One region of the Gottfriedia sp. ABJ_BB2_2 genome, then DNA from elsewhere that is predicted to be linked to it. Evidence: riboswitches for the same ligand, from Rfam matches in the RefSeq annotation. Region 1 holds a riboswitch; each other region holds the start of a gene.

Region 1 (8,359 bases):
GTGATGTGCGTGATTTAGGTATTCAAAAAATTATTCAGGATAGTGTAAATCGTTTAGCAGAAGAAGTTGATGCTATTTATATTAGTCTTGATATGGATGTGCTTGATCAAGCATTTGCACCAGGCTGTCCAGCAATTGGCCCTGGTGGAATGGATAGTCAAACTTTGATCGATGGTATTTGTTATGTTGCATCTCATCCAAAAGTATGTGGGATGGATATTGTAGAATTAGATCCAACGATTGATTTCCGTGATATGACAAGTAGAATTGCTGCCCATGTCATATTAAATTTTCTAGTTGAAAAAGTTAAATTGAATCGATAAAAAGAGCTCGTAAACAATACAAATTGTTTACGAGTTTTTTTATATAGTCTCACAAACGTTCACATATTCCTAACGAAAATGGTTTTTGCATTCATGATTCTCATATGATCAACATAGATTTGTAATGGAGTGTGATCATTTTGAAGTATTCAATAAGCTTAAACTCAGCATTTAAAGCTTTACTCACTGTAATAGGAGTTAATATATTACTAGTCATTGTTTTATTTTCTTTAGGTTATTTTTTAGATATTCTTCCTTCTTTTACATTGTTTGGCTATAAAATCATTGTGTTCCCTTTCAGTCTATTTGTGTTTATTTTGAGCTTGATTTCTGAAATTAAAGTAAAGAATAAGAGATTGGTTGACATTGAAGGAGAATCTAGTGAAAAGAAGAGTAGAATGGATAAATATCATACTTAAATCTTTTTATGATTGAGGTGAAACAGTTGGACCTCGAGAAAGAAGTCTTACAAAACCTAAATGAGCGCATTAATATAATAAGAGAACATCAGAAAGCAGATGGATCTTGGGAATATTGTTTTGAAGGTTCAATCATAACAGATTGCTTTATGTTAATTCTTTTAAATGATTTAACTTTATTAGATAAAGAAAAAGAGTTATGTGAAAAAATTGCAAAACGCTTAATCAAGTTACAAGAAGAAAATGGCTCATGGAAATTATATGAAGATGAAAAAAATGGAAATCTATCTGCCACCGTTCAAGCTTATATTGCATTATTAGTATCTAAAACATATGAAAAAGACCATCCAAGTATGAAGAAAGCAGAAACCTTTATTCAAACCAATGGCGGTATTGGAAAAGTACATTTTATGACAAAAATGATACTAGCGATACATGGATTCATTCCATATCCAATATTCTTTCATTTTCCGATGAGTTATTTTCTACTCCCAAACAATTTTCCTCTCAGTTTATTTGAACTAAGTAGTTATGCCCGAGTTCATTTAATCCCAATGATTCTATGTATTAATAAACGATTTATAGCCAAATCTGATAAGACAATTCATCTAAATCATTTACATTCGAATGAAGAGATAGAGTGGTTTGATGATGAGAGAGATTCATTTTTTCATTTTTTAGTAGAAGAGGGTAAGAAGCTTGCTTCGTATCCGCTATATTTTCAAAATAAAGGATATGAAAAAGCCGAAAAATTTATATTAGACAGAATCGAAACAAATGGTACATTTTATAGCTACGCTAGTTCTACATTTTATATGATTTACGCCTTATTGGCGCTTGGCTATGAAACTAGCTCAAAAGAAATTCAACAAGCATTAAGTGGTTTAATCTCATATTCATTTGAAACCGAAGATGGAATCCATATTCAAAATTCACCTTCACAGGTTTGGGATACGGCGTTACTTTCCTATGCATTACAAGAAGCAGGCGTTCCCTCAACAGATGTTTTAATCAAAAAATCAGTTGAATATTTAAATAAAAAACAGCAAGTACTAAGAGGGGATTGGTCAATACATGCTAAAAAAATCAATCCTGGAGGATGGGGATTTTCGGAAGATAATTCATTTATACCAGATAATGATGATACAAGTGCAGCGTTAAGAGCGCTAACAAGAAGTGCTATGTCAGACCCAACCCAACTTGAAAAATGGCAAAAAGGTATTCAGTTTTTATTAGGCTTGCAAAATCATGATGGTGGATGGGGCGCGTTTGAAAAAAACGTCACAAATAAATGGTTAACGTATTTACCAATTGAAAATGCCAAGGATGCTATCATTGATCCTTCTACAGCTGATTTGACTGGCCGCGTTTTAGAGTTTATTGGAAACTACACTACAATTAAGCAAGAAGATGAACAGGTTGAAAAAGCGATAGAGTGGATTTTAGAGCACCAAGAAACAAATGGTAGCTGGTATGGTAGATGGGGAATTTGTTATATTTATGGAACATGGGCGGCTATAACTGGTCTTAGATCAATCGGAATCCCAAAGAATCATGAAGCAATTCAAAAGGCTGCAAAATGGCTAATCAGTGTGCAAAATCAAGATGGAGGATGGGGAGAGTCTGGTTATTCGGCTGTAAAAAAATGTTATGTACCACTAAAGTACAGTACCCCTAGTCAAACGGCATGGGCAGTTGACGCTTTATTAACGATTCTAGATAAAGATGATGAAGTGATAAAAAGAGGGATTCAATATTTATTGGCACAAAAACAAAAAACACAAAAAGAATTAGCATATCCTACGGGTCTAGGTCTACCAGGTGGTTTTTATATTCATTACCATAGTTATCAATATATTTATCCTTTACTTGCATTGGCTCATTATCATAACAAATAATATTATTATGTAAACTAGTGTTATCATAAAATAGTAAATTATGTCCATTTTTCAAATTTTCATAAAATATGTTTCTTTAATTGGTTAATTATAGTAAACTAGTCATATTAAAAAATAACTGAATATTCCTTATCGAGAGTGGTGGAGGGACTGGCCCTTTGAAACCCGGCAACTTTAGCTTTAGCTAAAAAGTGCTAAATCCAGCATGTTTTTAACATGAGAGATAAGGCGTGGATTGTAGATAACGTCATTCTTTCATTTTAGAAAGAATGGCGTTTTTATTTTTGTAAGGGAAGTGATCGCTTGGGCTTGTTGGAAAAATTAAATAATGGAATTGTATTAGGTGATGGAGCTATGGGTACTCTGTTATATTCTGGGGGGTTACATAGCTGTTTTGAAGAATTAAATATTACTGAACGAGATCGAATTATTCATATTCATGAACAATATATTAACGCTGGTGCAGAGGTCATTCAAACAAATTCTTATGGTGCAAATGCTGGAAAACTAAGACAACATGGATTGGAAAAACTAGTTAAACAAATCAATCAAATGGCTGTCAGAAATGCTAGAGAAGCTTCTAAAGGAAGAGCACTAATACTTGGTGGTATTGGTGGAATGAAATATATCGGTTCAACTTTTGCGACTCCGTTAGAAAGAGAAATCATGTTGTTAGAGCAAGCCTCTGCCTTACTAGAAGAAGGCGTAGATGGCATCATGCTAGAGACTTTTTATGATGAACATGAATTATATGATGCTGTTTCCTTATTAAGAGAACGTACAGACATCCCAATCATTGCCCAAGTAACATTACAAGAAATCGGTGTGATGCAAAGCGGTCAATATATAGAAAAAATTCTCCCTAAATTAGTTGATTTAGGAGCAGATGTAGTAGGAATTAATTGTCATTTAGGACCACTACACATGATTGAATCGTTAAATACGGTTGCTTTACCGAAAAAAGGATTTTTGTCAGCATTTCCAAACTCAGGTCTTCCTTTGTATGAAGAAGGTAAGTACGTATATAAATCGAATCCAGAATATTTTGAAGATATGGCAAAACCATTTATTGAACAAGGCGTTCGTTTGATTGGTGGTTGTTGTGGTACAACACCCGCACACATTGCCGCACTTCGCAATAAAATAGATAATTTAAAGCCTGTCACACAAAAAGAAATCAACAATCGAACAATTACAATAAAAATACCAAAGCAGCCTGAACAAAAAAATGAAACACTAGCTGAGAAAGCAAAACAGAGAACAACGATAATCGCGGAACTGGACCCACCAAAAACTTTACAAACCAGACGTTTTTTTGAAGGGGCTAAGGCTTTAAATAACGCAGGAGCAGATGCGATTACATTAGCAGATAATCCATTAGCTTCACCAAGGATATCTAATGTAGCAATTGCGTCCATGTTACAACGATTAAATATACCTGTCCTAACCCATTTAACTTGTCGTGATCGAAATATGATTGGCCTTCAATCACATTTAATGGGTTTATCGACTTTAGGTTTAAATGAAGTTTTAGCAATTACAGGCGACCCTGCAAGAGTAGGAGACTTCCCTGGTGCTACATCGGTATATGATGTTGCATCATTTGAACTCATTCGCATGATCAAAGAAATGAATGAAGGTAGACTGTATTCCGGTAAAAGTTTAGGAAACGGTACTAGATTTTCAGTAGCCGCTGCATTTAATCCAAATGTTAGGAAAATGGATGCTGCCATTAAAAGACTAGAGAAAAAGGTTGAAGCGGGGGCAGATTACTTTTTAACACAACCTGTCTATGATTTAGAAACAATCGATCGTTTATATGAATCCACTAGACATATCAATCAGCCAATATTTATTGGGATTATGCCACTAATTAGTAAAAAGAACGCTGATTTTATTCATTATGAGGTACCAGGTATTACATTAACTGATGAGGTTAGAAATCGAATTGACATCAATGATCCTTTATTAGCAATTGAAGAAGGCAAAAAAATTGCAAAAGAACTTGTAGATTATGCAATTGATAAATTTAATGGAATCTACTTGATTACTCCATTCTTAAAATATGAAATTACTGAAGAACTAATCCAATACACTAAAACTCGTAAAAAAGAGGAGATTCAATTATGAAAGCATTAGAGGCAGCATTAAACGAACGTATTCTACTCCTAGATGGAGCTATGGGAACGATGATTCAACAACGAAACCTACAAGCTGATGATTTTGGAGGTGAAGAACTAGAAGGATGTAATGAATATTTAGTTGTCACTCGTCCAGATGTCATTCAAGAAATCCATGAAGAATATATACTAGCTGGTTCAGATATTATCGAAACAAACACATTTGGTGCAACAAATATCGTTTTATCTGATTACAATTTGCAGCATTTAGATATCGAATTAAATGAAAAAGCTGCACAAATTGCGAAAGCTGCTGTACATTCTTCTGGAAAAAATGTGTTTGTAGCTGGTGCAATGGGCCCAACTACAAAAGCAATTAGTGTCACTGGTGGTGTAACGTTTGATGACTTAATTACTGCTTATTTTCGTCAAGCAATTGGACTATTAAATGGTGGAGTTGACTTACTTTTAGTTGAAACATGTCAGGATATGAGAAATGTTAAAGCTGCTTGTATCGGGATTAGTAATGCTTTTAAAGAATTAAACAAAACAATTCCGGTAATGATTTCAGGAACAATCGAACCTATGGGTACTACACTTGCTGGCCAAACTATTGATGCATTTTATTTAGCGATTGAGCACATTTCACCAATTTCAATTGGATTAAACTGTGCGACTGGTCCTGAATTTATGCGAGACCATGTAAGATCATTATCTGAGCTTTCTGAAACATATGTATCTTGTTATCCTAATGCAGGATTACCAGATGAGGATGGACATTATCATGAGTCACCAGAGTCATTAGCATACAAAGTACGTGATTTTGCCGAACAAGGTTGGGTCAATATACTAGGTGGTTGTTGTGGCACAACACCAGATCATATTAAAGCAATGAAAGAAGCTATTTCAGGAATCAAACCGCGTCAATTAAAAAAGCGAACAGATCATGCGGTTAGTGGATTAGAATCACTAATTTATGATGATAGTATGAGACCACTATTTGTTGGTGAGAGAACGAATGTTATAGGTTCTAGAAAATTTAAAAATTTAATCGCTGATGGGAAATATGAGGAAGCTGCTGAAATCGCCAGAGCACAAGTTAAAAAAGGTGCACATGTTATTGATGTCTGTATGGCTGATCCTGACCGTGAAGAATTAGCTGACATGGAAAATTTCCTAAAACAATTGGTTAATAAAATAAAAGTTCCAATTATGATTGACTCAACTGATGAAAAAGTAATTGAACTCGCATTAACTTATATCCAAGGTAAAGCAATTATTAACTCTATTAATCTAGAGGATGCTGAAGAACGATTTGAAAAAATTTGTCCATTAATTCATAAGTATGGTGCTGCGGTAGTCGTCGGAACGATTGATGAAGATGGAATGGCAGTAACTGCGGAACGTAAATTAGAAATCGCTAAACGTAGTTATCAATTATTAACTGAAAAATATCATATTCGACCTTCAGATATCATTTTTGATCCACTTGTATTTCCAGTAGGAACTGGAGACGTTCAATACATTGGTTCTGCAAAAGCGACGATTGAAGGCATACGTTTGATAAAAGAAGCACTACCTGAGTGTTTAACGATTCTAGGATTAAGTAATATTTCATTCGGTCTTCCAAACAGTGGGCGTGAAGTATTAAATGCAGTCTTTCTATACCATTCAACGAAAGCTGGTTTAGATTATGCAATTGTAAATACTGAAAAACTAGAAAGATTTGCATCAATACCCCAAGTCGAACGTGAATTAGCAGAAGAACTACTATTTAATACATCTCAAGAAACATTAGATCGATTTGTAGAGCATTTTCGTCATTCTGTAAAAAAGGAAGAAAAACCGAAGGAACTTTTACCAGTTGAGGAAAGACTGGCAGCATGCATTGTAGAAGGTTCGAAGCAAGGCTTAATTGATGATTTGCAACTTTGTATTGATCGCGGTGATACACCATTAAATATCATTAATGGACCATTAATGACAGGTATGGACGAGGTTGGACGATTATTTAACAATAATGAACTAATCGTTGCTGAAGTATTACAAAGCGCTGAAGTCATGAAGGCTTCCGTAACATTTTTGGAACAATTTATGGAAGTTTCTGAGAGTTCACGTAAAGGTAAAGTGATTTTGGCTACTGTTAAAGGTGATGTTCATGATATTGGTAAAAATTTAGTTGATATTATCTTGACGAACAATGGATTTGAGGTAATCAACTTAGGAATCAATATTCGACCAGATGATTTAATTACCCAAATTCGTAAAAATGAACCAGATATTATTGGCTTATCAGGTTTATTAGTCAAATCAGCCCAACAAATGGTGATTACAGCGGGAGATTTGAAAAATGCAGGTATTGATACACCTATTTTAGTAGGTGGAGCAGCACTAACAAGAAAGTTTACAGATAATCGTATTCAACCAATCTATGATGGTTTAGTTGTTTATTCTAATGATGCGATGACAGGTTTAGATTTGGCAAATAAAATCGTCAATCCAATTGAGCGTCAAAGTTTAATAGAAAATAAAAAGGTAATAAAAAATGATAATCAATTGAATGAATTACCTCAATTAGAAATAAATACAACTAGATCAAACATTCAACCGTCTGATTGTTTGGTTCCGTCATCATTAAAGAAGACTGTCATTAAAAATATTCCTGTATCACAAGTTGCGCCATTTATAAACTATCAAATGTTGATTGGGCACCATTTAGGTGTGAAAGGTAAATGGGATAAACAAGAAAGAGGTCAGGAATTATATGAATTAGTTCAAGAATTATTAAGAGATGGAAACGAATATTTTGACTGTCAAGTAATCTATCAATTCTTCCCTGCACAAAGCGAAGGAAATGACGTGGTTATTTATGATTCTATTACTTCAAAACCTATTGAACGTTTTCAATTTCCTCGACAAAGTAAGGAGCCAGGTCTTTGTATAAGTGACTTCTTAAACCCTGTCGGAGAAAAAATGGACTATGTTGGATTTTTCTCAGTTACTTCAGGACCAAGGGTGAGAAACATTGCAGAAAGATGGAAGGAAGAAGGAGAATATTTAAAAAGTCATGTTTTATTTTCCTTAGCTTTAGAGCTAGCAGAAGGTCTTGCAGAAAAAACGCATATGTTAATGAGAGAAAAATGGGGGTTCCCAGACGCAGCTGATTTTACAATGCAGGAAAGATTTAAAGCTAAATATCAAGGTATTAGAGTTTCGTTTGGGTATCCTGCATGTCCAAATTTAGAGGATCAAGAGAAATTATTTAAGTTAATTAATCCAAATGAAATCGGTATTAATCTGACAGAGGGCTTTATGATGCTACCTGAAGCATCAGTAACAGCAATGGTATTCTCACATAAAGACGGAAGATACTTCTCAGTGTAACAAATTAGAATACTGTAATATCTATATAAATAATCAAAATTTGGCAGTAAATAGAAATGATTTGATGTCTATTTCTGCCAAATATCTATGTATTCTACATTAGGAGCGATTAAAAACATGCCAATTATCATAAATAAGGATTTACCTGCTACTGAAGTGTTATCTAAAGAGAATGTATTTTATATGACGAAAGAACGCGCTGAAACACAAGATAT
Region 2 (8,359 bases), 200 kb from region 1:
ACGTGAAATGGCTTCTTCTAATCTACTAGTGTCAGTTAACAGACCAACTCTTACATATCCCTCACCAAAATCACCGAAACCATTACCTGGTGCAACAGCAATATGAGCCTTTTCAAGTAATAAATCTGCAAATTCAGTTGAAGTAAATCCATTTGGTACTTTAAGCCAAGCAAAAAATGAACCAGCTGGGGCAGTTACATTCCATCCGATTTCTCGGCAGCCATTGATTAAAACATTTCTTCTTTCTTCGTAAAGGGATAATAATTCTTTAACACTTTCCTGTGATTCAGTTAATGCAGCAGCAGCTGCTTCTTGAATTGCTGGAAATAAACTAACGTAAAGATGGTCTTGTAATAAATTAATCGCTGAAACCACTTCCTTATTTCCAACGGCAAAACCGACTCGCCAACCTGCCATATTATAGGTTTTAGAAAGAGTATAAATCTCGATGCCACATTCTTTTGATCCTGGTGTTTGTAGGAAACTGATTGGTTTTTTACCATCGAAACCAAAAGCGCCATATGCGAAATCATGACAAACTGTTATTTGATTATTTTTTGCTAATTGAACCGTTTCTTCAAAAAAATCTGAAGTAGCAACTGCACCAGTAGGGTTATTAGGGTAATTAATAAATAATATTTTACTAGCGTCTAAAACTTCTTGAGGAATCAGGTTATAGTCTGGTAAAAAATGATTTTCCTCAATCAACGGTAAAGTATAAGCTACTGTTTTTGAAAGTGCAATACCTGATAAATAGTCTGGATATCCAGGGTCAGGAACTAAAATTGTATCGCCTTCATCACATAAACAAAGTGGCAACTCAACTAATCCTGCTTTTCCACCAAATAAAATGGCTACTTCTTCCTCAGGGTCAAGATCAACATCATACTCACGTTTATAAAAATCAACAATTGCTTGTTTTAAACTGCTAATTCCTCGAAATGGGGAGTATTTATGAGTATTAGGATTTTCTACTGAATTTTGTAGAGCTTTTATAATATGATTTGGTGTTGGTTGGTCTGGGTTACCTTGACCTAGATTAATAACATCATGTCCGTTTTTAATAGACTCATTTACTTTCATAACGAGTGAAGCAAAGAATTGCTTTGGTAGATTTTCTAATAATTTACTAGGTTTCAAGTTCATCACTCCAAAAAAATAGTTCAATGATTTGTATCAATACAAGTTGAAAGTTTCAAATAATGAATATTGCAATAACTTTCACCATCATATATGCTCATTTTAAAAATGTCTATAAAATTTAGAATAGGGTGAATATAAATTGATTAAGATTGCATGTATACAAACAGACATAGTTTTAGGGGATTCTACTACAAATTCCATGAAGATGAAGGGTAAAATTTTAGAGGCTATACATCAACATGCAACTGTAATCGTGTTGCCAGAACTGTGGACGACGGGATACTGTTTAGAAGAAATTACAAAGCATACAGGACAACAGGAATCTATCATTTCTGAACTTCAAACGATTGCTCGAAAGTATCAAGTGACATTCATAGGTGGCTCATTTCCAATTGAGCGTGATCATGGTGTAACAAATACATTAATCGTGATAAACAATCAAGGTGATGTAGTGAAAGAATACGACAAAGTCCATTTGTTTCAGTTGATGAACGAGCACCACTATTTACAGTCTGGTACCGAAAATGGATTGTTCAGCATTGATGGCTTAGATGTTGCTGGTTTTGTTTGTTATGATTTGCGATTTCCAGAATGGATTCAAACACATGCTGTAAATGGCGCAAAGGTTTTGTTTTTTGTAGCTGAGTGGCCTATTCAAAGAATGGAGCATTGGGAAACTTTACTGAAAGCACGTGCAATCGAAAACCAATGCTATGTAGTTGCATGTAATCGAGTAGGCAAAGATTTAGCGAATACTTTTGGTGGAGGCTCGATGGTGATCGATCCTTGGGGAGAAATTTTAGTGAAAGGTTCAACAAAAGAAGAAATTATTTATGGAGAAATCGACCGAGAAAAGGTAGAGGAAATCCGCAATACGATCCCAATTTTTGAAGACAGAAAAGATGGAATTTATAAAAGTTTCAAAAAAAACGTTTGACAAACTAAAAAATAATCATCTACAATACGGTTATAAAATTTAATATGCGAACTCTTATTTCGAGTAGGCGGAGGGATTTGGCCCGATGATGCCCAGCAACCGACCATAATACCATTGTGAAATGGGGCGTAACTTTACGCCTGAGCTTAAATGCTCAGTAAGGCACGGTGCTAATTCCAACAGAAAAGAAATTTTCTGGTAGATAAGAGACGAAAGCCAATTTACGATTGCCCCTTTTCGTCTCGAGAAGGGGCTTTTTATTTTGACTATTTTAAGGGGGATGAATTGTAATGACAGTCATTCAGAAAAAAGAATATAGACCTTTAACAGAGGCTACATCAATTACGTATTTACAAAAGTTGGGATATTTTACGAATCAAGTTTGTGAAAGTGTTGAAATTGGGGACGGAAATTTAAATTTAGTTTTTAAAGTAAGACCTGTTGGACAAGAGCAAGGGTTAATTATTAAGCAAGCATTACCATATGCAAAAGTAGTAGGAGAAAGCTGGCCACTTACATTAAAAAGAGCAACAATCGAGAGTAATGCAACAAAAATATATAATGATTTAATTCCAAATCTAGTTCCGAAAATATTTGCCCATGATGAAGAACAAGCAGTAACAGTTATGGAGGATCTTTCTCATTTACAGATTTTACGTAAAGGATTGATTGAAAAGAAAAGCTTTCCTTTTTTTGCAGAGCACATCGGAAAGTTTTTAGCAAATTCTTTATTTTTCACTTCTGATTTCGGAACGACGCCTGCTAAAAAGAAGGAGCTAGAGTTTACTTTTCATAATCCAGAGCTATGTGATATAACGGAAGATTTAGTATTTACAGATCCATTTTTTAATAGCGAAACAAATAGTTTTGAAGAGGAATTACTAGATGAAGTTCAAGCTTTATGGAACGATGATGAGTTACAACTTGAAGCAGCTAAACTAAAACTTGATTTCTTATCAAAAAAGGAAGCACTATTACACGGAGATTTACATACAGGAAGTATATTTGCATCAGCAACTGAAACAAAAGTGATCGATCCAGAGTTTGCATTCGTTGGACCGATTGGATTTGATTTAGGGCAAATTCAAGCAAATTTATTGTTCCAAATATTTAGTAGAACTGAACAAAAAGAAGAGATATTTGAACAGCTAGTTTCGATTGAAAAAGTATTCAATGAAACATTTATCAGGCTATGGGAAGAGCATAGTGTGAGACCATTTAACCAAGCTGACCTAATAAAAGAAAAACTTGAAGGCTACTGGATTGATGCTATTGGCGTCATTGGGTGTGAATGTATTAGAAGGACAATTGGTCTTGCACACGTAGAAGATATTGAATCGCTTGAACTAGAACATAAAATTGCAGTTAAAAAAGAAATCCTCGCATTTGGGGCAAATTGTATAAAGAATAGATTTACTATTGGAAATATTAAAAATTTAATTTCAGATTGGAGTAACAAATAATGGCTACATTACAGCAAATACCTGAATCATTACAATGGAACGGTGAAACTTTAAATATTCTTGACCAAACAAAATTACCACTAGAAGTTGTTTATTTAGAAGCGACTTCTTTACAAGATGTGAGAGAAGCAATTGTAAAACTACAAGTGAGAGGCGCACCTGCGATCGGATTGGCAGCTGCTTACGGTCTATATTTAGGTGTACGTGAAATTGAAACGGATTTGATAGAAGAATTTCATGTGCAGTCAAGAAATCTTGCTGATGAATTAATTAGTGCAAGACCAACTGCAGTAAATTTAGCTTGGGCTGTTGAAAAACTACTACAAATTAGCTCAAATGCAAAGTCAGTAGCAGAAGCAAAATTTATCATAATGGAAGAAGCGATAAAATTACATTTAGCGGACGAAGCAACGTGTAAAGAAATTGGAGAAAATGCTTTAACACTTTTACATGACGGTGCTGCTGTATTGACGCATTGCAACGCAGGCAGTATTGCGACAAGTCGATATGGTACAGCGCTTGCTCCGCTACATTTGGCAAAAGAAAAGGGTTGGGAAATATCAGCATTTGCTACTGAAACTAGACCCGTTTTTCAAGGGGCAAGATTAACATCATGGGAATTAAAGCAAAGTGGCATTCCAGTTACACTTCTAACAGATAATATGGTCGGTTATTTATTACTAAATAAAAAAGTTGATGCAATTATAGTAGGTGCTGACAGAATTACGGCAAATGGTGACACGGCAAATAAAATTGGAACATTACAATTAGCAATTTTAGCAAATTATTATCAAATCCCATTTTATGTAGCAGCTCCACTCTCAACAATTGATGTTTCTATTGACACAGGAAAAGAAATTGTGATTGAACAGCGCGATCGTAGTGAAGTAACGAATATTGGAAATTTACAAATCGCTCCAGATGGAATTGATGTCTTAAATCCAGCATTTGATGTTACACCTAATGAATTAATTACTGCGATCATTACAGAAAAAGGAATCGTTACAAGTAATTATCGTGAGACATTTTTACGATGGGGGAATGAAGAATGAAAAAAATAATCGCTACTTTATCAATTGCTTCGATTTTATTAACAGCTTGTGGGAATGAGCAAAATGCTGTTTCGAATCAAAAATCTCAAGTGACAAGCACATCTGAGAAAAAAACAAATACAACAAACACTGCTACAGATATTCCAGCGGCTGTTAATAAAAAATTAAAGATTGCTTTAGTTATGGAATTTTCGATCGGAACATTCTCTTCTCAATACATTGATGGTGTAAAAAGACAGGTAGAGAAATTTGGTGGAGAAGTCCAGGTATACAATGCTGATAATGATTTAGCAAAAATGGCTGCAAATTTAGAGACGGCAGTTAATGCAAAAGTAGACGGCATTCTAATCGATCATGGCCGTAAAGAAACATTAGAAAAAGGTGTAAAAAAAGCATTAGAAGCGGGGATACCTGTCGTTTCATTTGACAGTGATTTAAATCTTCCTGGTGTTACAGTTATTGACCAAGATGATTACAGTCTTGCATGGAAAAGCTTAAAAATCTTAGCAGAAGATTTAAATGGTAAAGGTAAAATCGCAACAATTTGGGTTGGTGGGTTTACACCTATGGAGCGAAGAAAAGTAATGATTGATGCATTCTATAAACGCTACCCGGGGATAAAAGAGGTTGCTAGATTTGGTAAAGCAAGTAGCAATACTATGTTAGATACACAAGCACAAGTAGAAGCGCTTTTAAAGAAATATCCTAAAGGAGAACTTGATGCCATTTTTGCGACATGGGATGAGTTTGCAAAAGGTGCAACAAAAGCAATTCAACAAGCAGGTCGCTCAGAAATCAAAGTCTATGGTATTGACTTAAGCGATGAGGATTTACAGTTAATTCAACAACCAGACTCACCATGGGTTGCATCGGCAGCAAGTGATCCAGGAGAAATTGGTGAAGTTCAGTCAAGATTCTTATATCAAAAAATTGCAGGTGAAGATACACCTGACATATACTCATTGGAACCTAAATTAATAGAAAAAGAGGATTTACCAAGTACGCCTATTAAAGTGAGTGACTTAAGTAAATATAGTAAAAACTGGGCACCAACATCAGCTGCAACATCACAATGGATGGAGCAATTTGAGAAAGGGAAATAAACATGACAATTCAACTAGAAAACGTATCTTTTAGTTATGGAGAAACAGAAGTACTAAGAGAAATCAATTTAAATGTTGAATCTGGTAAAGTAGTTGGATTTGCTGGGTTAAATGGCGCTGGTAAAAGTACTTTATTAAAACTTCTCGCAAAAAGACACTTACCTACAAGTGGAAAGATTTCATTTAATGAATTAAGCTCGGTAGCATATGTCCCTCAGGAGGTAGATGAGGGACTAGTGCAAGGATTGACAGTCATCGAAAATTTAATGATTGCCATTCACCGTGAAAATAAACATGTATTTTTTTCGAAAAAGAAGAGTATTGAGTACGCGAATCAAAGATTATCTAATTGGAATTTATCTTTACCTTATTTAAAAACGGTTAGTGAGTGTTCTATATATGAAAAACAACTGATTTTAATCGCAAAAGCTTTATTAAATGATGCATCGTTCTTTTTATTTGATGAACCAACTTCATCATTAGGAAGAAATGAAAAAGAACAATTTTTCTCATTCTTAAAGATACTTAAAAAACAAGGGAAATCAATTGTCGTTATTTTGCATTCAATAGAAGAAATCTTGACTCATTGTGATGAGATTGTCATTTTAAAAAATGGTGAAATCGTCCAACAATCTCAGTCTTCTTTTTTTACAAAAGAAAAAATAGTAGAGATAATGTCTTCATCGACTTTTTCATTTCAAAAGAAGCGAAAATTACATGATGAACTTGCGTATAAGTTTCATCATATCAATCTAGTTGATTCTAAACCTTCTATTAATATAGAAATAAATAAAGGTGAAGTCATTGTCATCTATGGAGCAAATGGAAATAAAAAATCTACCCTTGCAAAAACACTTTGGGGAGATAAAAAAACATACGATTTGATCAAAGAAAATAAAACGGTCTCAATTCATTCTCCAATCAGCGCTAAAAAACAAGGTTTTGCGTTTGTACCAGAAGACAGAAGAAAAGAAGGGATTTTTCTTCATCATTCAATTCGTGAAAATGTATCGATTCATGAACAGGGGTGGATTCAGAAAAATCTCGAGGTTGTAAAAACAAACTCTTTTATACAGACTTTAAGTATTTTTCCAAAAGACACTGAAAAAGAAGTGATTCATCTAAGTGGTGGAAATCAGCAAAAAGTTAGTATCGCAAAGTGGATCACACCAAATACACGCTGTCTTATTTTAGATGAACCATTAAAAGGTGTAGATATTTACGCAAAACAACATATTTTCCAATTTATTGACGATTTTTGTTCAAATGGAGGATGTGTTTTCTATTTTACAAATGACATTGAGGAAGCAAATGTTATTGGTGATAAACACTTTACCATCGTGCAAGGTGAATTATTGGAGGGAATCAAGTGACACAGTGGGCCCAAACACAAGGTAAAAGGATCGTTTTAGATTTTGGAGCAATTTGGTTACTACTACTTGTTATTGTATTTTTTTCAATGACATCTAGTTCTTTCTTATCTTATAGTAATATCACAGATATTTTAAGATCAATTTCAATTGTTACATTATTAGCGATTGGAGTAACCTTTAGTTTAATTATCGACGGATTAGATTTATCAGTCGGATCAACAGCAAGTATAAGTACAGTTTCGGCTGCCTATTGTTTAATCGTTTTGAGACAAGAATTATGGGTAACCTTGCTCGTAGCCATTGTAATTGGATTAATCATCGGCCTTATGAATGGTTTATTTATCACAAAAGGTAAATTACCAGATTTATTAGTGACATTGGCGATGATGTATGTAGTGAATGGATTACAATTAACATTAACAAAAGGTTCATCTATATATGAGGGTATGACAATTAACAATGAAGTAACGACTGGTCACTTTATTCCATCCTTCTTATATTTAGGGCAAGGTTCATTATTTAACATTCCTGTAGCTGTGATCATAATGGCCGTATGTATTTTCATTTCTCATTTGTTTTTAGAAAAAACAACATGGGGTCGTGTATTTTTCTTTATTGGTGGCAATAAAACTGCTGCTCATTTGTCGGCAATGCCAGTTAATAAATATCGAGTTTATGCTTATGTGATTAGTGGGTTATTTGCAGCGTTAGGTGGAATTTTACTTGCGAGCCGTGTAGGTACAGGGCAAGTTTCAGCAGGTACGCCATTATTAATGGATAGTATTACAGCCGCCTATATAGGAATTGCGATGTTTGGGAAAGGAAAACCAAATATTGTTGGCACATTTTTAGGTGCGTGTTTAATGGGAATCTTACTAAATGGATTTACAATGTTAAATGTCCCTTATTTTGCTCAAGATATTATTAAAGGTGTATTATTATTAGGTGCAATTTTCCTTGCTAAAAAAAATAACTAATTAATTAGAAAAGATCTCCCTAAACAGGAGATTTTTTTTATTTTAATAGTAGAAAGTAATTAGAAATAGCATAGAATAAAAAAATCACACTTTTCATGTTAGATTTCCTAACATTGTATTGACACTTTTTCTGACATGGAATAAAATACTAATAGATGAACGAAAGGAGCATTGCTATGAATGATCAAGTAAGACGCTCAACGCCACTTTTTCCGATTGGAATAGTCATTTCGTTAACTGAATTATCAGCAAGACAAATTAGGTATTATGAAGAACATGATTTAATTCATCCAGCTCGAACTGAAAGTAAA
Region 3 (8,359 bases), on a different contig from region 1:
AAATACCGTAATAAATTTAAAAATAACCGAACGTTTAACTAGTTAATATTGTCGAATGTTGTTATAATATTTATAAATGACAATTTATAACAGAATTTTCTAACCGAACTATTTTAACTCACTTATTTACTGTGATAAAATAGAAAATGGGAGGAGTTGCTAATATGAGTATCATTTTTTATACATATCCAAAGTGTGGAACTTGTCGAAAAGCTGCTTCTTGGCTTAAAGAACATAATGTAACTGTGGAAGCAGTTGATATTACGTTAAATCCGCCTTCAAAGGAACTACTTGCTGATGTTTTAAAAGCGAGTGGGATTCCTATTAATAAACTATTTAATACAAGTGGTGTAAAATACCGAGAACTTGGCTTGAAGGATGTTATTCCAACTAAAACTGAAGAAGAGCTTCTAGAACTTTTAAGTTCAGATGGCAAACTGATCAAAAGACCGCTTCTTTTTAACGGAGATAAAGCGACAGTTGGTTTTAACGAAGAAGTATTTGAAAAAGTTTGGTTATAAAATAACATAAATTATGGTAATTAATCGAGGAGGATTCACAATGTCAATTCCAAAAGAATTACGTTATTCAGAAGAACATGAGTGGGTAAGAGTTGAAGGTAATAAGTACTATATCGGTATTACTCATTTTGCACAATCAGAGCTTGGAGATATCGTTTTTGTTGAGTTACCAGAAGTAGGCGATGATATTACAGTAAACGAGCCATTTGGTAGCGTTGAGTCTGTAAAAACAGTTTCTGAACTTTATGCTCCTATTAGTGGGAAAGTTGTTGAAGTAAACTCAGACCTAGATGATAATCCAGAATTCGTAAACGAATCACCATACGAAAAAGCTTGGATGGTAGTTGTTGAGGCTTCTAACACTTCAGAATATGAAGAGTTAATGTCTGCTGAAAAATATGAAGAAATGATTAATCAAGATTAATTATCTTTAAGAGCGTCCAATTATGGGCGCTTTTCTTAATTTATGTGTATACTGATAAATACAAAATACTTTTTTATGTTATTTTTTGTCTTGTTTTTGGGGTAGTTAATATTCCTTTCATGAAAAAAAGGAAACAACAAACGAAAATAGAATATACTATATAAATGAATTAAGCTTTAGAGTCCTTTACATTAGGTGATGCCCAGTGAATATTGAAGAACAAAGAAAAGTAATCATTGTCGAAGGTACTACTGATAAAAGAAAAATACAGTCTATAATAAAAGAACCTGTAGATATCATTTGTACAAATGGAACTGTAGGGACAACTAAATTAGATGAACTAGCGGAAATGTTAGATTTTAGAGAAATCTATGTGCTAGTTGATGCTGATGAGGCTGGAGAAAAACTGCGAAGATTATTAAAAAGAGAATTTCCTCAAGCGGAGCATTTGTATATTGACAGAAGTTATCGTGAAGTTGCAACAGCCCCAAGCCAACATTTAGCAAGTGTATTATTAGGAGCAGACATTTCTGTTTTTACAGACTATTTAAGAACAATATAAAGAGGAATATTGATATGCACCAGTGGACAAAGAATGAATTAATGCAACGTATAGAATCAAAAGAAACAACAATTTTATATATATATACCGCTATGTGTGGTACTTGCCAAGTAGCATCAAAAATGTTAGAAATCACAAATGAAATACTGCCTAACTTACCATTATCCAAGCAAAATATTAATGATCTAACACAAGAAGCTCAGCACTGGAAAATTGAAAGTGTACCTTGTTTACTTATCTTCGACAAAGGAGAAATCAAGCAAAAGATATACGCTTTCCAATCTGTTCCGTACTTACATGACTTATTAAAAAAATATAATCTATATATTAAACGATGAATATTGAGAGGGTTGAGAAGACCTCTTGGTAATAAAAAGTGACAACTAATTTACAAGTTATTAGTTGTCATTTTTTTGTTTTTAAGTTTTTTTTACTGATAGAATGTTGCTTTTAAATTTGAATTAAAACTGACAAAAGGTTATTACAACGGAAGGTGCGAGACTCCTGTGGGAAATGTGGGAAAGCTGAGACCCCACAGGCGAAGCCGAGGAGGCTCAGCTCACACCCCACGGAAAGGGAGCAACCTGGAGTTGTAATAACCTTACGCATTCTTAAAGTTTCTGAATGTACCCAACTTCTGACATATTTCTTGGGAAATAAGGTGAAAGTTGTAGAATAAAATGCATTTACCCATGGTAATTGTCGAGCGAAAAATAAAGAACATAACACCTATCTATGAGAAAATAGTTTTAAAGAATTCGGAAGAGGTGTATACGATATGGAAATTAAGGAGTGGGTTGGACAAGCTAGAAATTTATTTGTAAAAAAAGAATATTTACAAATTATTTTACCGATAGAAGATCGAATTATCGAATTAAATTGTCTTAATGAGAAGTCATATATCAAATTCAGCAAAAAAGCTCCATTTATTGAAATATTAGATCGGGCTATTCCACAGTTAAGAATAAATTTAACAAAAGATGGTTGGAAATCGTTAAATTTAGGAAGAGAACGTTTAGGTCTTTTATTAAAATTAAATGACGCTTCTTATGAGGGGAATTATCGATTATTATTACTCATTGAAACAATCTTTCAATATACGAGTGTGGAGAATGAGAAAAAACTTTTAGAAAATTGTTGACAACTTATGTCTAAGTTTGTAGAATGAAAATTACATTAAACAACCGAATATTTGATACGTTAACTCTTATCGAGAGAGGTGGAGGGACTGAGCCCTGTGAAACCCAGCAACCGTCAATGCTAGTCATTGAAATGGTGCTAATTCCTGCAAAGCAATTGCTTTGAGAGATGAGAGAAAGGCTTACTTTTTATGTTAAACCTTTCTGCTCATGCGAGTAGAAAGGTTTTTTTGTTTTTAAAGACTAAAAAAGTAAGTTCTTACAAAAAATTGAAAAGAGAGTTGTTAGAATGTTTGAGAGGAGAAATCATGAATGATTCAAATAAATAATGTAAGTAAGATATATAGGAGCAAAAAGGGCACTGTTACCGCGGTAAAGGATGTTTCATTAACAATTGAAGCAGGAGAAATCTTTGGCATGATCGGATATAGCGGTGCTGGGAAAAGTACGTTATTACGAATGCTAAACGGACTTGAAATTCCAACAGATGGTGAAGTAATCGTCAATGGGAAATCAATTACAAAGTGTTCATCAGCAGAGCTTAGAAAATCAAGACAGAAAATCGGGATGATATTCCAGCACTTTAACTTATTATGGTCTAGAACAGTTTTAGACAATATACTTTTCCCACTTGAAATTGCAAAGGTTTCAAAAAAGGAACGCGTTGAACGTGCGAAGGAATTAATTAAGCTTGTGGGCCTTGAAGGAAGAGAAAATGCATACCCTTCGGAACTAAGTGGAGGTCAAAAGCAGCGTGTTGGGATTGCAAGAGCATTAGCAAATAATCCAGATGTTTTATTATGTGATGAAGCTACTTCTGCTTTAGATCCTGAAACAACTGACTCAATACTTTCACTATTAACAAGTATTAATAAGCAACTAGGAATTACAATCGTTATGATTACACATGAAATGCATGTTATTCAAAAGGTTTGTCAGCGAGTAGCAGTAATGGAAAATGGAAGAGTCGTTGAAGAAGGACATGTAGTAGATGTGTTCACTCATCCACAACAAGAAATTACAAAGAAATTCGTAAAACAGATTAGAGGAACAGACGAAGAATTTAATCATCAAGTAATTATAGAAAGCAATGGGAATGATAAAACTTACAGGCTTACATTTAAAAATGGACAGGCTAATCAACCCCATATATCTGAAGTAGTAAAGCACTTTGATATTGAAATCAATATTTTGCAAGGAAAAATTGTTCAAACGGCTGAAGGGTCTTACGGAACACTGACTATTCAACTTGTAGGAGATTTAAATAACATCAAAGAGGCAATTTCTTACTTAGAATCAAAGCAAGTTGAAGTGGAGGTAGCGTAACATGACACAACTTTTTCCGAATGTAGATTGGGAAACAATGATCTTAGCAACACAAGAAACTTTATTTATGACAGTAATCGCAGCATTAGCTACTTTTATTTTAGGCTTAATTATCGGGTTGCTATTATTTTTAACAAGTAAAGACCAGCTTTTAGAAAACAAAGTAATCAACATGATTTTAGCTGGATTTGTAAATATATTCAGATCAATACCGTTTATTATTTTAATCATTTTATTAATTCCGTTTACAATATTTATCCTTGATTCAATGCTTGGTGCGAAAGCTGCATTACCTGCTCTTATTGTCGGAGCTGCACCATTTTATGCAAGAATGGTTGAAATTGGTTTACGTGAAATTGATAAAGGTGTAATCGAAGCAGCAAGAGCAATGGGAGCAAGTACTTTCACAATTATATTAAAAGTCCTTATTCCAGAAGCATTGCCTGCTATTATCTCAGGCTTAACTGTTACAACAATTGCAATCGTTGGTTATACAGCAATGGCAGGGGTTGTAGGTGGCGGAGGACTTGGTAACTTAGCATTTATGGAAGGTTACCAAAGGTCAAATAATGAAGTAACGTTAGTGGCAACAGTCATCATCTTAATCATTGTATTTATACTTCAATTTATTGGAGATTTAATAACAACAAAAATAGATAAAAGAGCTTAATTCAAATTTAGGGAGGAAAAAGAACATGAATTTCAAAAAGATTACAGGTTTATTAGGAGCAGGCGTATTAGCTTTATCATTAGCTGCATGTGGTAATGGAGAAAACGAAGCTGGTGGAAAAGGAAATAAAGAATTAGTAGTAGGTGCATCAAACGTACCTCACGCAGTAATCTTAGAAGAAGCAAAGCCTTTACTGAAAAAAGAAGGAATTGATTTAAAAATCGTAAAATTCCAAGACTATGTGTTACCGAATAAAGCTTTAGAATCTAAAGAATTAGATGCTAACTATTTCCAACACATTCCTTACTTAGAATCACAAATGAAAGAAAATGGATATAAATTTGAAAATGCTGGTGGTATTCATATCGAGCCAATCGGTGTTTACTCTCAAAAATATAAAAGCTTAGACGATCTACCAAAAGGTGGAACAATTATCATGAGTAGTTCAGTTGCGGATCATGGTCGTATGTTAAGCCTATTACAACAAGAAGGTTTAATTAAAATTGCAGATGGTGTAGATCCAACTGTTGCAACAATTAAAGATATTGCTGAAAACCCTAAAAACTTAAAATTCAGAGCTGACGTTGAAGCTGGATTACTTCCACAAGTTTATAAAAATAAACAAGGTGATGCTGTTTTAATCAATACTAACTACGCGATTGATGCTGGTTTAAATCCTATGAAGGATGCTATTGCTTTAGAGGGTAAAGAATCTCCATATGTAAACATCATTGCTGTACGTGAAGGTGACAAAGACAAAAAAGAGATTAAAGCATTAGTAAAAGTATTACACTCAAAAGAAATTCAAGATTTCATCATTGAAAAGTATGAAGGTGCTGTAGTACCTGTAAGCGAATAAGTAATCAAAAAAATCTTAGCATTTTTGCTAAGATTTTTTTTTGATTAATAACTTCTATTCATATTAGTAAAGATTAGTTTTTAACAAATATTTCATTTACAGCAGAAATAGGATTTCGACCGTTTATTACCTCAACAATATTTTTAGCTGCGACTTCTGACATCGCTTCACGCGTTTCATAAGTCGCATTTCCAATATGGGGTGTTAATACAACATTAGATAATGTTTTTAAGTCGTCCGTAATGCTCGGTTCAAATTCAAAAACATCCAATGCAGCACCAGCGATCACACCATGTTTTAAAGCACTAACTAACTCAGATTCATTAACGAGTGTACCTCTTGCCGCGTTGATAAAGAAGGCAGTTTTTTTCATTTTTGCAAATTCTTCTTCTCCAAAGAGATGGTGTAGTTCAGGTTTATATGGAGAGTGAAGTGAAACAAAATCAGATTCTTTAAGTAAGTCGTCAAATGAAACATATGTTGCATTATACTGTTGTTCAATCTCTGGACTTAACCTTCTAGGTTGAGTATATAAAACCTTCATATTAAAAGCATTTGCTCTTTTTGCTACGGCTTGTCCAATATTACCAAAGCCAAAGATTCCAATTGTTTTCCCTGAAACTTCAGTGCCTCTAAAGAATAATGGTGCCCATCCATCAAAACCACTCGTACGGCATAACTGATCGCCTTCTACTACTCTTCTTGAAACTGCTAATAGGATCGCAAGTGTTAACTCTGCCGTTGCATCTGTAGAAACAAATGGAGTATTTGTCACATGGATTCCTTTGCTTGTAGCATAGTCAATATCAATATTGTTAAATCCAGCTCCATAATTCGCAATGATCTTCACATGTTTCGCTGCATCGATCACCCTTTTTGTAATTGGAGTAGAAAGTAAACTTAGAATTGCATCAACATTTTTTACACTTTCACAGAGCTCTTCTTCAGAGATTAATCCATCACCATTATAAATAGTTATATCGTTACCTTTTAAAATTTCTTCTGCTTTTTCTGGTATTTTACCAGCTACAAATATATTCGCCACTATATATCCCACTTTCTGAATAAAATCTTCTATTATATATGTTTTTATTATAAATGATTTGCTTGTAATTATTTAATATGAAAAATCGGTTTTTATATTTTAAAGCTGTTTTCTTATACATTGTGGCTATTTAAGAATGTGTTATATGATTATAACTCCAGGCTAATCATTTTCTGGGGATGAAAACTGAGAAAGGTAGGCGTGCTAAAACCACCACGACATCCTATCATAAAGCATGCATGACCCACATCTTGTGGGCCTAATGCGGGCTGTCTTTAACCTTCCCACATCTCCCACAGGAATCTCTTACCTTCCGTTGTAATCAACTTCTGTCGCTAAAATACTAAATGCAATAATCTTTAGAATAGATTCCATTTAAAAAAGGGATTTTGAGAAAAAGAAGGTATATAGACTTATATAAGTTTAGAAATCTGCAACAAAAAATATTATTATTAAAATTTATAAGAGAATATACATAATTTCCAAAAATGTAATATAATTACATTTGCGTTCATTTTGTATAGGAAAAGGGAGAATCTATGAAAAAAGTACTAAAGTCAAATAAAATGGCTGCCGTTGTTAGCTCGGTTTTACTTACATCTGCTATAACGACAACATTTCCATTTAATGTAATTAGTGTAAAAGCCACTACAAAAATCACAAACTTACACGAGAGTAATTCAAATTACTTAACAAACCATCAAGAACACCACACATCTATGACAACATCAAAACATTCTACACAAAAAATTTACACTTCGAAAATTGAAACAATCTCAAAAATTACTAAGAATTCAATTAAAATAGGCAAAAAAACCTTCAAGTTCTCAAAAACATTTAGCGGTGTATTTGGAAATACTACTGCACTTAAAAAGGCACGTGTTCAATTTACATACGATGCAAATCATCAAATTAAAAATGTCAGTTTAATTGAGTTAAATTCACCTGGTAAGGCATCGAAAAAAGGTGATACAAATTATGCAAATAATATTGTATTTGACGGGAAGAATACAAAGTTTAATGGAACTTTAAGAGTAAATGCAAACTATATCACTATCAAAAACATTACAATTAAAAGTAATTTAGACATAACACCAAATGTAAAATCTGTCTTTAAGACTAGTAAAGTAGTCGTAAAAGGAAAAACAACAATCACTAACCAATCCAAGGCTATTAAATCAGTGAGTGGAAGTGATGCAACTAATAAAGTGAGTAATACTAAATTTTATAACTCCTTATCTTTTGCAGCTTCAACTTTAAATGGATCAACGAATGCAATCACAAATGCTACTTCTCCATCATCTTCAAATCTTGAAATTATTTTTGATGGTTCGAACTTAAGTAAATTAGAAGTGAAATCACCAAAATCTTCAATCCAAGTACTTGGCAAAACGATTGTAAGCGATATTGTATTATCATCTAATGCGATTCTTAAAACAGATTCTGTAACAAAAATTAATAAAGTTAGCATTAGCAATGGGGTCAATACACTTAGTTTGAATGGTAATATCGGAACATTAACAATTCAATCATCATCAGCGGTTACGATAAATGGTAAGGCGAAGATTAATACTCTTACGAATAACTCAAATGGATCTTCAGTAAACGTTAATATTTCAGGAACAATTAACAATTTAATTGAGGCTGGGACTAATAGTATTTTGAATATTGATATAAATGCTATCATTCTTCAATTAAATATACTGAAGAATAGTCAGATTAATAGTTTAGGTGACATAAAAAAGTTATCAACAAGTGAAAAGGTACAAACTTTAATGCTGAACGCAGCTGTTAATCAATTAGAAGTAAAAGG

The links. Region 1 has a riboswitch for S-adenosylmethionine ahead of ACX6U0_RS02265 (bifunctional homocysteine S-methyltransferase/methylenetetrahydrofolate reductase). Riboswitches for the same ligand answer to the same signal wherever they lie in the genome.
Region 2: linked by a shared signal. The riboswitch ahead of mtnK (S-methyl-5-thioribose kinase) and the one ahead of ACX6U0_RS02265 (bifunctional homocysteine S-methyltransferase/methylenetetrahydrofolate reductase) in region 1 are both predicted to bind S-adenosylmethionine.
Region 3: linked by a shared signal. The riboswitch ahead of ACX6U0_RS17220 (methionine ABC transporter ATP-binding protein) and the one ahead of ACX6U0_RS02265 (bifunctional homocysteine S-methyltransferase/methylenetetrahydrofolate reductase) in region 1 are both predicted to bind S-adenosylmethionine.

Annotation. Positions count from the first base shown of each region.
Region 1 covers NZ_JBVFKR010000001.1:413,721-422,079, reverse strand. The annotation lists gene hutG (formimidoylglutamase) at 1-323, shown strand, start outside; gene ACX6U0_RS02275 (hypothetical protein) at 464-742, shown strand; gene shc (squalene--hopene cyclase) at 769-2,640, shown strand; SAM riboswitch class I at 2,767-2,870, shown strand; gene ACX6U0_RS02265 (bifunctional homocysteine S-methyltransferase/methylenetetrahydrofolate reductase) at 2,944-4,770, shown strand; gene metH (methionine synthase) at 4,767-8,144, shown strand; gene metA (homoserine O-acetyltransferase MetA) at 8,262-8,359, shown strand, end outside.
Region 2 covers NZ_JBVFKR010000001.1:616,176-624,534, reverse strand. The annotation lists gene ACX6U0_RS03310 (aminotransferase class I/II-fold pyridoxal phosphate-dependent enzyme) at 1-1,149, opposite strand, end outside; gene ACX6U0_RS03305 (carbon-nitrogen family hydrolase) at 1,286-2,080, shown strand; SAM riboswitch class I at 2,132-2,289, shown strand; gene mtnK (S-methyl-5-thioribose kinase) at 2,371-3,543, shown strand; gene mtnA (S-methyl-5-thioribose-1-phosphate isomerase) at 3,543-4,595, shown strand; gene ACX6U0_RS03290 (sugar ABC transporter substrate-binding protein) at 4,592-5,698, shown strand; gene ACX6U0_RS03285 (ATP-binding cassette domain-containing protein) at 5,701-7,071, shown strand; gene ACX6U0_RS03280 (ABC transporter permease) at 7,158-8,048, shown strand; gene ACX6U0_RS03275 (MerR family transcriptional regulator) at 8,225-8,359, shown strand, end outside.
Region 3 covers NZ_JBVFKR010000009.1:72,779-81,137, forward strand. The annotation lists gene ACX6U0_RS17195 (arsenate reductase family protein) at 165-521, shown strand; gene gcvH (glycine cleavage system protein GcvH) at 562-945, shown strand; gene ACX6U0_RS17205 (toprim domain-containing protein) at 1,157-1,507, shown strand; gene ACX6U0_RS17210 (thioredoxin family protein) at 1,522-1,845, shown strand; gene ACX6U0_RS17215 (hypothetical protein) at 2,286-2,648, shown strand; SAM riboswitch class I at 2,712-2,822, shown strand; gene ACX6U0_RS17220 (methionine ABC transporter ATP-binding protein) at 2,959-3,972, shown strand; gene ACX6U0_RS17225 (methionine ABC transporter permease) at 3,974-4,642, shown strand; gene ACX6U0_RS17230 (MetQ/NlpA family ABC transporter substrate-binding protein) at 4,668-5,501, shown strand; gene ACX6U0_RS17235 (2-hydroxyacid dehydrogenase family protein) at 5,575-6,546, opposite strand; gene ACX6U0_RS17240 (autotransporter outer membrane beta-barrel domain-containing protein) at 7,086-8,359, shown strand, end outside.